3 regions of the Methylobacterium sp. WL12 genome follow, and region 2 is predicted to be linked to each of the others. Evidence: predicted binding sites of a transcription regulator. Region 2 holds the regulator's gene; each other region holds the start of a gene.

Region 1 (4,261 bases), on a different contig from region 2:
CTGCCGGTCGCGCCGTAGCGCAGGTCGCGCGCCTCGATGGTGAGGCCGAGGTCGTGGTCGTGCAGGCCCGCGAGCGCGTTCCCGAGCGGCGGCAGGTTGGCGACGTCGAGGCCGCGGGCGCGGATCTGCGCATCGACGCGGCCGCGGGTCCGGCCCTCGGCCGCGGCGTAGCGGGCGTTGCCGGTGACCTGCGCCGTGCCGAGCCCGAGCCGGAGGTTGCGCAGGGAGTACGCGCCGCCGGCCGCGGAGACCTCGGCCGAGACCTCGATGGGCCGCCCGTCGAGGAGCGCCGTCGGCGGCCCGTCGAGGCCGAGCCGGCGCAGATACCGCCCGAGCCCGTCGGAGGCGGGTGCGGCGAGCGTCACCGGGCCGGTGAAGCGCGGGCTCGGATCGGTGTCGATTTCGCCGCTCGCCGTCACGGTCGCCGCGCCCGGCGCCACGGCCGAGAAGCGCCGCAGCAGCAGGCCGCCGGCGCGCTCGATGGTGCCGGCCGCCTTGAGGTCGCTCCATTCCTCGAAGCCGAGCACGGCCGTCTCGACCGACAGGTCGAGGTCGAGCATCACCGGCAGGCCGGACGTCGCCTTGCCCGCCTTGCTACCCAGCTTGGGCAGGCCGCGCGCGAGGAAGGCCTGCCCGCCCGGCGAGAGCAGGAAGGCGTCGAGGTCGAGGCGGCGCGCACCGAGGGTCAGCCCCGCGCGCCAGCGCCGCAGGTCGATCTGGCCGCCGCCGGACAGGCGCAGGACCTGACCGCCCGGATCGATCTCGGCGTTGACGCCCTCGAACCGGACCAGCGCGCCGCTCGCCTTGAACTTGCCACCGAGGGTGAACGGCAGGTAGGCGCCCGCGGCCTGGGCCGGCGGGCCGACCACGAGGCGGGCTCTGCCCTCGGCCTCGGCGACGAGGGCGCGCGGCTCGGAGCCGCGGGTGCCGCGCGGGTCCGCCGGCACGAAGGCGACGCGGGCATCCGCCTCGAAGCGCGGATGGGTGTCGCCGCCGCCCGAAAGCTTCAGCGCGACCGCGCCGTCCGCCCCCGGCTCGCCGCTGACGAGGGTGAACGGCAGGCCGCCGCTGCTGCCCGAGACCCGCCACGGGCCGACGAGCGCCGGCGCCTGGACCTGCACGGCCTCCGCGTAGAACTGGTCGGTGCGCCCGGTCGACGGCACGAACGTGGTCAGCAACAGCTGCTGGACGTGAAGGTCTTCGACCGCGAGGTCGCGCCCGCGCAGGGTCTCGCCGAGACCGGCAGGCACCACGAGGGCGTCGCCTTCGGTCACCGGCAGCTTGATCTCGGCGCGGCCGATCCGCGTCTCCGTGAACCGGACCGCGCCCGACAGCAGCGGGGTCAGGCCGAGCTCGGCCTTGACGAAACGCAGGTCGAGGGCGGGCTTTCCCGCATCGTCGCCGAGGTGCAGGCGGTCGAGGCGCAGGCGCGGCGAGGGCAGCAGCCGCACGTCGATGCGGCCCTCGGTGCGGACCGTCAGCCCGAGCGAGCGGCTCACGGTCGCGTCGACGAAGGCGCGATGGGCCGGCCAGTCGATGAAGGGGGGCACGGCGAGCGCCGCGACCAGGATTAGGATGACGGCGCCCGCGAGCGCGGTCAGAAGGTCACGCACCGTGATCGTTCCGCATGCATCCCGCGCCACCCGGCGGGTTCACGGCGGGCATAGCACGCCCTGCGGCAACCAGCGCCAGCGGGCTTTTGTCGGGGGCGGGCAGGGTCGTTTCAGGCGCAGGCCGCCGGATATTTACCGGATCGCTCGAGCGGGCCCCCCTTCCCTCCCCCGCAGTGGGGGGAGGGAAGCGACGGTCCGTTTATCGCCGGGGGGCGACGACCACGCCCGGGGTGGGTTGAGGCGCCTGCATCTGCTGGCTGCGCTGGATCTCCATGCGCGTGGTGTTGTTCTGCGAGGTGATGTTCTGCTGCAGCGCCCGGGACTCGCTCTGGCGGGCGAAGGACTCGTTGGCGGCGTCGGGGTTGCCCTGCCGGACCTGCGCGAGGGCGGGGGTGGCGGCGAGGACGGCGAGGACGGCGATCGGCACGATGCGCATCGGGCGCTCCTGAATCTCGTGTGGTCTTTATGATGTGGGTCTTGCGATGATCTGACCAAGCGGCCGGACGGCCCTGGGTTCCCCGCCTGCGACTCCCCGCCTGCGACCGTGCGGGGCGGCGACATCGCGTCCGGGCCTCGACGCCGTTCGCGTTTTGGTCCAGGGATTGCCGATGCCGAATTCCTCGCATGCGACGCCGCCTTCCGACGCGGGGCGTGGCCCCAGCTCCATCGCCGCCCGCGCCATGGGGGGCTTGCGCCCGACCGCCGCGTCCTACCTGGACGGCCTGAACGAGGAGCAGCGCCGCGCCGTCGAGGCGACGGAAGGCCCCGTCCTGGTGCTGGCCGGCGCCGGCACCGGCAAGACCCGGGTGCTGACCACGCGCATCGCCCACCTGATCAGCACCGGCCGGGCGCGGCCGTTCGACATCCTGTCGGTGACCTTCACCAACAAGGCCGCGCGGGAGATGAAGCACCGGATCGGCACGCTGGTCGGGCCGGCCGGCGAGGGCATGCCCTGGCTCGGCACCTTCCACGCCATCGGCACCAAGATCCTGCGCCGCCACGCCGAGCTGGTGGGCCTGAAGTCCGACTTCACGATCCTCGGCACCGACGACCAGCTCCGCCTGATGAAGCAGGTGCTCAAGGACCAGAACATCGACGAGAAGCGCTGGCCGGCGCGCGCGCTCGGTCACGTCATCGACGGCTGGAAGAACCGCGGCCTCGGCCCGGACCAGATCCCCGCCGGCGAGGCGCAAGCCTTCGCCTTCGGCAAGGGCGGCGACCTCTACACCGCCTACCAGGCGCGGCTCGTGACCCTGAACGCGGTCGACTTCGGCGACCTGCTGCTGCTGTGCCTCAAGCTGTGGCGCGAGAACCCCGAAGTCCTGACCATCTATCAGGACAAGTTCCGCTACATCCTGGTCGACGAGTACCAGGACACGAACGTCGCCCAGTACCTCTGGCTCCGCCTGCTCGGGCAGACCCGGAAGAACATCGCCTGCGTCGGCGACGACGACCAGTCGATCTACGGCTGGCGCGGGGCCGAAGTCGACAACATCCTGCGCTTCGAGCACGATTTTCCCGGCGCCGTGGTGGTGCGGCTGGAGCGCAACTACCGCTCCACCGGCCACATCCTGGCCGCCGCCTCGGGCCTGATCGCCAAGAACCAGGGCCGGCTCGGCAAGACGCTGCGGACCGAGGACGAGCTCGGCGAGCCCGTCACCGTGTCGGGCGCCTGGGATTCCGAGGAGGAGGCGCGGCTTCTGGCGGAATCGATCGAGTCGCTCCAGGCCAAGCAGCACCCGCTTTCCGAAATCGCGGTGCTGGTGCGGATCTCGGCGCAGATGCGCGAGATCGAGGACCGCTTCGTCCAGCTCGGCCTGCCCTACCGGGTGATCGGCGGCCCGCGCTTCTACGAGCGCGCCGAGATCCGCGACGCGCTGGCGTACCTCCGCGCGACCAAGAACCCGTCCGACGACCTCGCCTTCGAGCGGATCGTGAACACCCCCAAGCGCGGCTTGGGCGACGCGACGCTGCAGCAGCTCCACCTCTATGCCCGCGCCGAGCAGGTGCCGCTCCTGCACGCCGCGCGAAAGCTCTGCGAGACCGACGAGCTCAAGCCGCGCGTCCGCTCGACGCTGCGCGCGCTCACCGAGAGCTTTTCGCGCTGGGCGCGGCTCGTCGAGAGCAACCCGCATTCCGAGGTGGCGCAGACCATCCTCGAGGAATCCGGCTACACCGAGATGTGGCAGAAGGAGAAGTCGGCCGACGCCGCCGGGCGTCTGGAGAACCTCAAGGAGTTCGTCCGCTCGATGGAGGAATTCCCCGACATGGGCGCCTTCCTCGAGCACGTCTCGCTGGTGATGGAAGCCTCTGAGGCCGAGGGCGCCGACCGCGTCTCGCTGATGACCCTGCACGCGGCCAAGGGCCTGGAGTTCGACACGGTGTTCCTGCCCGGCTGGGAGGACGGCCTGTTCCCGAACCAGCGCGCGCTCGACGAGAGCGGCCGCGCCGGCCTGGAGGAGGAGCGGCGCCTCGCCCATGTCGGGCTCACGCGCGCCCGCAAGCGGGCAAAGCTGTCGTTCGCCGTCAACCGCCGCATCCACGGCCTATGGTCCTCCACAATCCCCTCGCGCTTCATCGACGAATTGCCCGAGACCGCCGTCGACGTGATCGAGGCGCCGGCCCACTTCTCGGCGGGCGCCTCGCGG
Region 2 (4,261 bases):
GCGCTCGGCGCGGGCGTACTGGAACACCACGTCGCCGTCCCAGTCGAGCCCCAGCCAGCGCATCCCGTCGAGGATGGCGTCGATCGCCCCTTGCGTCGATCGCTCGCGGTCGGTGTCCTCGATTCGCAGCAGCATCCGGCCGCCCATCCGGCGGGCGTAGAGCCAATTGAACAGCGCCGTGCGGGCACCGCCAATATGGAGGTAGCCCGTGGGCGAGGGCGCGAAGCGCGTGACGACGGCTGACGACATCGGACGATGGATCTTTTGGTGAAGGGGCGAGGAGCACCCTGGTCGCGGCGCGGATCGACCGATCCGGTTGCGCGCGTCTAGATCGCTCCGCGGCGAAGGGAAAGGCGGTTCGGCGTCCGCGAAGACGCACGCAAAGCTGAGGACCCGCACCGGAACCCAGTTCCGACCGCTCTAGCACGCCCGTGCGGATGCGTTAACAATCCGCTCCGGCGCAGCGGCCTCGCGCCGGCCGGTGTGCCGATCATGGCGCGGGACATCGTACGATCGACGGGACGGGCCGTCGCTGGACCGGCTCTCGGGCGCTTCATCGCGCCCGCCGTGCTCGGGCCGGCTTTGCGCGGCTGGGTCGTCGGCGGCCTTGTGATCGAGGCCGAGCAGCGCCGGCTGTTCCCCTGGCTCGCGGTCGCCTTCGGCGCCGGCATCCTTGTGTTCTTCACCGCCACCGACGGGATGCCCGCGCTCTGGGCCCCCCTCGCTGCGGCGGCGGCCTGCGCCGCGACCCTGCCGTTCCTCGGTGGTCGGCCGGTGGCTTTGGCGATTGCGCTCGGGCTTGCCGCAGCGCTCCTCGGGTTCTCGGCGAGCGCCCTGCGGGTGTCGCGGGTGGCCGCGCCCGTGCTGACCCGCACGATGATCGCCCCGCTCGAAGGGCTGATCGAGTCGCTGGAGGAGCGGGAGGAGGGCGCCCGCCTCGTGGTCCGGGTCGCGAGCCTCGGCACGATGTCGGCGGCCGAGCGCCCGGTCCGCGTGCGCGTCTCGTTCAAGAAGGCGCCGCCCTTGCGGCCGGGCGACTTCATCGCCGCCACCGCTCGCCTGCTACCGCCCCCGGAGGCGGCGCGGCCGGGCGGCTACGACTTCGCCCGCGACGCCTACTTCCGCGGCATCGGCGCGGTCGGCTCCTTGTTGAGAAAGATCGCGGTGAAGCCGCCGCCGGAGCCGGTGCCGTGGTCGCTCCGCCTTGCGGCTGCGGTGGACGACGCCCGAAACGCGCTCACCCGCCGGATCACCGACGCCAACCGCGGCCAGGCCGGCGCGGTCGCGGCCGCCCTCGTGACCGGCAAGCGCGGGCTGATCGCGCCGGCGACCAACGACACCTTGCGGGCGGCCGGAATTTATCACGTCGTTTCTATCTCTGTACTCCACATGGTGCTGGCCGCCGGCGTCGTGTTCTGGCTCGTGCGGGCCGGGCTCGCGCTGGTGCCGTTCCTCGCGCTGGCCTGGCCGATCAAGAAGATCGCCGCGGCGCTGGCGATGGTCGGCGTCACCGCCTACTGCGTCTTCTCCGGTTGGGACATCGCCGCCGAGCGCTCCCTCGTCATGACCCTGATCATGCTCGGCGCGATCCTGGTCGACCGCCCGGCGTTGAGCATGCGCAACCTCGCCCTCGCCGCGCTCATCGCGCTGGCGCACGAGCCGGAGGGGCTGCTCGGCCCGAGCTTCCAGATGTCGTTTGGGGCGGTGGCCGGCCTCATCGCCTGCGCCCGGCTGATCGACGGGCGCCTGTTCCGCCGCGATGGCGCCGGGCGGATCGGCCGGCTGATCGCCCTGGGGCTGACGACGGTCGTCGGCACGCTCGGCACGACGCTGGTGGCCCAGGTCGCCACCGCACCCTTCGCGACCTACCACTTCCAGACGGTGCAGCCTTTCGGGCTGATCGGTAACGCGCTCACGCTGCCGCTGGTCTCGCTCGCGGTGATGCCGGCGGCGGTGCTCGGCATCGTCGCCTACCCGTTCGCCCTCGATCAGCCGGTCTGGTGGCTGATGGGCCTGGCAGTGCGGGGGATGCTGACGATCTCCGAATGGATCGAAGGGCTCGGGCGCGCCAACGTGGTGGTGCCGGCCTTCGGCACCGGGGCGCTCGGGTGCCTTGCCGCGGCGCTTCTGCTCGCGACGCTGCCGGTCTCGCGCCTGCGCTGGCTCGCCCTGCCGCCGGCGCTGCTGGGGCTCGGCCTCGCGACGGCGCCGGCACGCTTCGAAATCTACGTCGATCGCCAGGGCAGCGGTGCCGCGGTGCGCCGGATCGACGGCAGCCTCGTCGCCCTCGGCAAGCCGTCGAACTTCGTGCTGGAGCAATGGCTGAAGGCCGACGGCGACGGCCGGACCGGCGCGCAGGCGACCGGGGGCGCTACGTGTGACCGGATCGGTTGCGTCCTACGGCTCGCCGATGGCCGCGCGGTGGCGCTCCTGAAGGACCGCCGCGGCTTCGCCCAGGATTGCGCCAACGCCGCGGTGTTGATCACGCCGCTCTCCGCGCCGCCCGGCTGCGCCGCAGCCCTCGTCATCGATCGCGCCTACCTCGCCGCCCACGGCGCGGTGGCGATCCGCCTGCAGCCGGACGGCTTCACGGTGAGTCGGACCCGCGAGCCGGGGCGGACGCTGCCGTGGCGACCGGCCCAAGCCCGCGTGCCGGCCAAGCCAGCCGACCAGCCGGTGCCAGAATCGCCTTTACCCGGCGAGATCAAGCCGAAGTACGTACCTTTCCAGGGCATGGCGCCGCCGAATCCGCGGACCGAACCGGCGCCCGACGACCCGGCCGCGGACGGCCCCGACGCCGAGATGCCGGCGGAGACGCTTCAGTAACGGCGGACGAGGCTGACCAACCGCCCCTGGATCTGGACGCGATCCGGCCCGAGCACGCGGGTTTCGTAGGCGGGGTTGGCCGCTTCCAGTGCGATCGACGAGCCGCGCCGCCGCAGGCGCTTCAGCGTCGCCTCCTCATCGTCGATCAGCGCGACGATGATGTCGCCGGTGTTGGCGGTGTCCTGCTTGCGGATCACCACGAGGTCGCCGTCGAGGATGCCGGCCTCGACCATCGAATCGCCGCGGACCTCCAGTGCGTAGTGCTCGCCGCCGGCGAGGAAGTCCGGCGACATGGTGATCGCGTGGCTCTGGTTCTGGATCGCCGAGATCGGAGTTCCGGCGGCGATCCGGCCCATCACCGGGATCGACACGGAGCGACCGCTGTCATCGACCATCTGCGTCGTCGGCCGAGGCGGCACCGCCTTGGCGCGCCCGCCCTCCACCACGCTCGGGGTGAAGCGGCGTGGCGCGGGCGCCGCCACCGGGGCGGGCGCCGCCACCGGGGCGGGCGCCGCCATGCGGCCGGCGCCTTCGGGCATCCGCAGGACCTCGATCGCCCGGGCGCGGTTGGGAAGCCGGCGCAGGAAGCCGCGCTCCTCGAGGGCGGTGATCAGCCGATGGATGCCCGATTTCGACTTGAGGTCGAGGGCGTCCTTCATCTCGTCGAACGAGGGCGGGACGCCGTCCTCGCGCATCCGCTCATCAATGAATCGTAGGAGATCCAGCTGTTTACGGGTCAGCATCGGCGAGCTCGCGAGAAAGAGCGGCCGCACGAAGGTGAAGCCGCAGAAACAAAACACGAACACGTTAAACGTTCGTCAAGTGTTCCGCAAGGGTTCTTGTCGCGACGCGCTGCGCGGACAGACGAATTCGTTACGCGACGGTGCCAGCGCGGCACGGCGAGGTTCAGCCCTCCAGGCTTCGCCGCACGGCGCGGGCCGTGACGGCGGAGACGCGCACGTTCGATTCCTGCGTCACGCCCGCGATGTGCGGCGTCAGGATCAGGTTCGGCACGTCGGCGAACAGTGCCCCGCCCATAGCATCCAGCGGCTCCTCCGCGAACACGTCCAGCGCCGCCCCGCCGAGATGGCCCGACCGGAGCGCGTCAACGACTGCGCGCTCGTCCACCACGCCCCCGCGGGCGGCGTTGATCAGGATCGCGCCCGGTGGCATTCGGGTGATCGCGTCGGAGCCGATCATCCCCCGCGTCGCCTCGGTGAGCGGCACGTGCAGGGAGAGCACGTCGCTCGAAGCGATCAGCGCGTCGAGTTCGGCACGCGCCACCGAGCCGTGGGCCGGGCGCCACGCGGTGTCCTCGGGCGTCAGGTACGGGTCGAAGGCCGAGACCGCCATGTCGAGCGCCGCGGCGCGCCGGGCGGTCTCGCGGGCGATGGCACCGAAGCCGACGAGGCCGAGGCGCTTGCTGGCGATCTCG
Region 3 (4,261 bases), on a different contig from region 2:
AGCACCGCGGGCGGGGAGGGCGCCCCGGGGCAGGGGCAGGAGGAGGCCGACCGCGAGCCGCTGATCCTCTACGCCCTGGACACCACGGCCCAGCGCCAGCTCGAGCAGCAGATCGCGCAGACCCAGAAGATGGACACCGTCGGGCAGCTCGCCGGCGGCATCGCGCACGACTTCAACAACGTCCTCCAGGCGATCATCGGCTACTCGGACCTGCTTCTGGCGAGCCACAAGCCGACCGACCCGGCCTTCCAGGACATCATGCAGATCAAGCAGAACGCCAACCGGGCGGCGGGCCTCGTGCGCCAGCTCCTGGCGTTCTCGCGCCGGCAGACGCTGCGGCCGGAGGTGATGAACGTCGGCGAGGCGCTCTCGGAGCTGACGCTGCTGCTGAAGCGCCTGCTCGGCGAGCGCGTCGGGCTCGACCTCAAGCACGGGCGCGACATCTGGCCGGTGAAGGCCGACGTGAACCAGTTCGAGCAGGTGATCGTGAATCTCGCGGTGAACGCCCGCGACGCGATGCCCGGCGGCGGCCGCCTGCTGATCCGCACCGCCAACGTGCTCGACCCGGGCGCGGCGGCCAAACCCGACGGGCGCGGCGGCGCGCCGGCCGGCGATCACGTCCTGATCGAGGTGCTCGACACCGGCGAGGGCATCCCGCCCGACCTGATGGAGAAGATCTTCGAGCCGTTCTTCACCACCAAGGAGATCGGCAAGGGGACCGGCCTCGGCCTCTCGACGGTGTTCGGCATCGTCAAGCAGTCCGGCGGCACCATCGACGTGCAGTCGACGGTGGGCGAGGGCACCAGCTTCCGGATCTACCTGCCGCGCCACGAGCCCGCCGCCCTGCCCGAGCCGGCGCCGGCGCTGCCGCCGGCCGCGGCCGACGCGTCCGTTTCTGCGGCCGGCGCGCAGCCGGGGGGCGAGAACTTCGTCCTCGTCGGCGATCCGCCGGCGGCACCCGCTCCGAAGACGCCTCCGCGAAAGCCCTCGGCCGACCATACCGGGCAGGGGGTGATTCTCCTCGTCGAGGACGAGGATCCGGTCCGCGCCGTCAACAGCCGCGCGCTCTCGGCCCGCGGCTACACCGTGCTCGAGGCCGCCTCCGGCATCGACGCGCTCCACATCGTGCGCGAGGGCGGCCATCAGATCGACCTCGTCGTCTCCGACGTGGTGATGCCGGAGATGGACGGCCCGACCCTGCTGCGCGAGATTCGCAAGCACCTGCCGGACCTCAAGGTGATCTTCGTCTCGGGCTACGCCGAGGACGCGTTCCGCAAGAACCTGCCCGAGGGCGAGACCTTCAACTTCCTGCCCAAGCCCTTCAGCCTCAAGCAGCTCGTCGAGACGGTGAAGGCGACGATGGCCGAGCCGTAAGGCGGCGGGCAGGCGCGGAAAAGGCTCCCCCGTGGGCCGATTTCGTCCTTGCTGGACAAGAACAAAACAGGTACATCAAATGCAGGTTCCGGCGCATTGAGATGCGCGCCCAACCCCTGCATAAGGATGCCGAACGATGGCTCAGGCCGCACTGAAAGTGGTGGAAACCCCCGGCATGGTGGACAAGGACAAGGCGAAGGCGATCGACGCCGCGCTGTCCCAGATCGAGCGGGCCTTCGGCAAGGGCTCGATCATGCGGCTCGGCAAGAACGACAAGATCGCGGAGGTCGAGACCGTCTCGACCGGCTCGCTCGGCCTCGACATCGCGCTCGGCGTCGGCGGCCTGCCGCGGGGCCGCGTCATCGAGATCTACGGGCCGGAATCCTCGGGCAAGACCACGCTCGCGCTCCACACCATCGCCGAGGCCCAGAAGACGGGCGGCGTCTGCGCCTTCGTCGATGCCGAGCACGCCCTCGATCCGATCTATGCGCGCAAGCTCGGCGTCCAGCTCGACGACCTGCTGATCTCGCAGCCCGATACCGGCGAGCAGGCGCTCGAAATCACCGACACGCTGGTGCGCTCCGGCGCCATCGACGTGCTCGTGGTCGACTCGGTGGCGGCGCTGACGCCCCGCGCCGAGATCGAGGGCGAGATGGGCGACAGCCAGCCCGGCCTCCAGGCGCGCCTGATGAGCCAGGCCCTGCGCAAGCTCACCGGCTCGATCTCGCGCTCGAAGTGCATGGTGATCTTCATCAACCAGATCCGGATGAAGATCGGCGTGATGTACGGCAGCCCGGAGACGACCACCGGCGGCAACGCGCTGAAGTTCTACGCCTCGGTCCGCCTCGACATCCGCCGCATCTCGACCCTGAAGGATCGCGACGAGGCGATCGGCAACCAGGTCCGCGTCAAGGTCGTCAAGAACAAGGTCGCGCCGCCGTTCAAGCAGGTCGAGTTCGACATCATGTTCGGCGAGGGCGTGTCGAAGGTTGGCGAGCTGATCGACCTCGGCGTCAAGGCCGGCATCGTCGAGAAGTCCGGCGCCTGGTTCTCCTACAACAGCCAGCGCCTCGGCCAGGGCCGCGAGAACTCGAAGGGGTTCCTGCGCGACAACCCCGAGATCGCCGGCAAGATCGAGGCGTCGATCCGGCAGAATTCCGGGCTCGTCGCCGAGAAGATCCTCGAGAACGCCAAGCCGACCGAGGACGAGCTCGACGAGGGCGAGGCTTAAGTCCCGCACCGCCTCGAATCAGCCATCCAGAACGAAGAAGCGCGCCGGCCCGAGAGGGCGGCGCGCTTTTTCGTGTCAGGGCCAACGAATCGAAAAGCGCCGGGCGAGTAAATCTCAGGCCGAAAAGCCCGTCGGCTCGAACAGAAAATCGTCCACCGTCGGGATGCTGACCGAAAGCCCGGCATAGGCCGGCTTCGACAGGCGCCACGGGCGCTCGGCGCGGGCGCGGATCGCCTCGGAGGGACGCAGGCGGCGCAGCGAGCCCTCCGGCTCGACCTCCTCCACGGTGAGGAACCCGTAGACCTGCAGGCGGGACGCGATGAGCTTGGTCTCGCGGTCGCCCGCGGCCACCGTGAGCGTCCCCGTGGCGTAGACCGCATCCATCAGCGCGCGCTGCTCGGACCGGCGCCGGGCCTGCCCCTCGCGCACCCCGCCCTCGTACGGCAGAGGCCGGCCCGCGGCGGCGATCCGCCGGAAGGGGACGACGTTCTCGGCCGCACTCGAAACGCTACCCATACGCATCACCCTGACCGTCGACATCGCGAACCGCCGGGGGCGCAGCGCGCCGCCCCGACGAAGCGGAGAATTCGACCAATCGCTTTAATCTTCCGTGAGCGATGTCGGCCCGCATCCGGCACGACCTGCCCCGATCCGGCACGCCACGCCCGGATTGACGGGCCGCCCCGCACGGGGAACACAGCACCGCATCGGGCGGAGACGAGGATTTCGGGGCGATGCGGGGACGCGTTCTGGCGGTTGCGGAAGCCTCGGCCCCGGGCCTCGTCGCGGGCGACGACGGACGCCGCTACGCCTACGGCCTGACCGACCTGCGCAGCGCCGCCCCGCGCGCCGGCGAGGCGGTCGACTTCCAGGTCGAGCCCGGATCGGGCGATTCGGCCCGGCCGATCGGAACGGCGCGCGACCTGTACCTGATTCCCGGCGTCGTGCCGGCCTTCGCGGAGGCTCCGACGCACCCGGTGGCGCTCCACGGCGCACCCAAGCCGGACTGGACGCGCTTCTATCTCAGCCCGAACGGACGCGTCGCCCTCGGCGACTACTGGCTCTACGGCTTCCTCGTCCTGTTCGCCGTCAACCTGCTGCTGGGCTGGATCCCGGTCTTCGGCCAGATCGCTTCGCTCGTCGCAGCCTGGGCCGGCATCGCGCTCGCGACCAAGAGGTGCCACGACGTGAACCGCAGCGGCTGGTGGAGCTGGCTGCCGATCGTTCCGCTCGTAGCGGGGTTGGCAGCGGTTCCCCTGGCACTGTCGAACGCCGGAGACGCCGCCGTCGCGGTCGTCGTGGTCAGCAGCCTCCTCGCCCTGATCGCCGGCGCATGGCTGTTCTTCGCCGTCCTGATCCGCCAAAGCGACCCGGGCGACAATCGCTTCGGCCCGCCGCCGCCCCGCATAAAACCTTAACCTCTCGTCGGAGGCGAGATTATCGGCCGGAAACCATTGACCCACCCGGCGATGGAGGCTAGAAGCGCGCCACTTCGAACGGCCCGGGGGCTGCTGACGAGGCTGGGCGACAAGCCCGACCGACCGTCGACGACGCGCCGAACCACCGTCGAAGGCTCACATCGCCTGACGTCCTCGTCAGATCAGTAGGTACGAGCGCGCCTGCCTCAACAGGGGTGCTCCTCTGCCGACAGCGCGC

The links. The regulator LexA, encoded in region 2, represses DNA repair genes until DNA is damaged. The targets are predictions, from matches to a motif close to TGTTCNNNNTGTGTTCNG.
Region 1: the regulator LexA is predicted to act here: its motif matches at 2,194-2,211, upstream of FV226_RS23635 (UvrD-helicase domain-containing protein).
Region 3: the regulator LexA is predicted to act here: its motif matches at 1,432-1,449, upstream of recA (recombinase RecA).

Annotation. Positions count from the first base shown of each region.
Region 1 is NZ_VRUW01000096.1:9,686-13,946, forward strand. Features, by position in the region: gene FV226_RS23625 (AsmA family protein) at 1-1,613, opposite strand, end outside; gene FV226_RS23630 (hypothetical protein) at 1,813-2,049, opposite strand; gene FV226_RS23635 (UvrD-helicase domain-containing protein) at 2,222-4,261, shown strand, end outside.
Region 2 is NZ_VRUW01000016.1:68,408-72,668, forward strand. Features, by position in the region: gene gltX (glutamate--tRNA ligase) at 1-249, opposite strand, end outside; gene FV226_RS09190 (ComEC/Rec2 family competence protein) at 493-2,826, shown strand; gene lexA (transcriptional repressor LexA) at 2,820-3,569, opposite strand; gene FV226_RS09200 (hydroxyacid dehydrogenase) at 3,733-4,261, opposite strand, start outside.
Region 3 is NZ_VRUW01000104.1:5,948-10,208, forward strand. Features, by position in the region: gene FV226_RS24205 (response regulator) at 1-1,374, shown strand, start outside; gene recA (recombinase RecA) at 1,511-2,605, shown strand; gene FV226_RS24215 (hypothetical protein) at 2,720-3,121, opposite strand; gene FV226_RS24220 (DUF805 domain-containing protein) at 3,340-4,023, shown strand.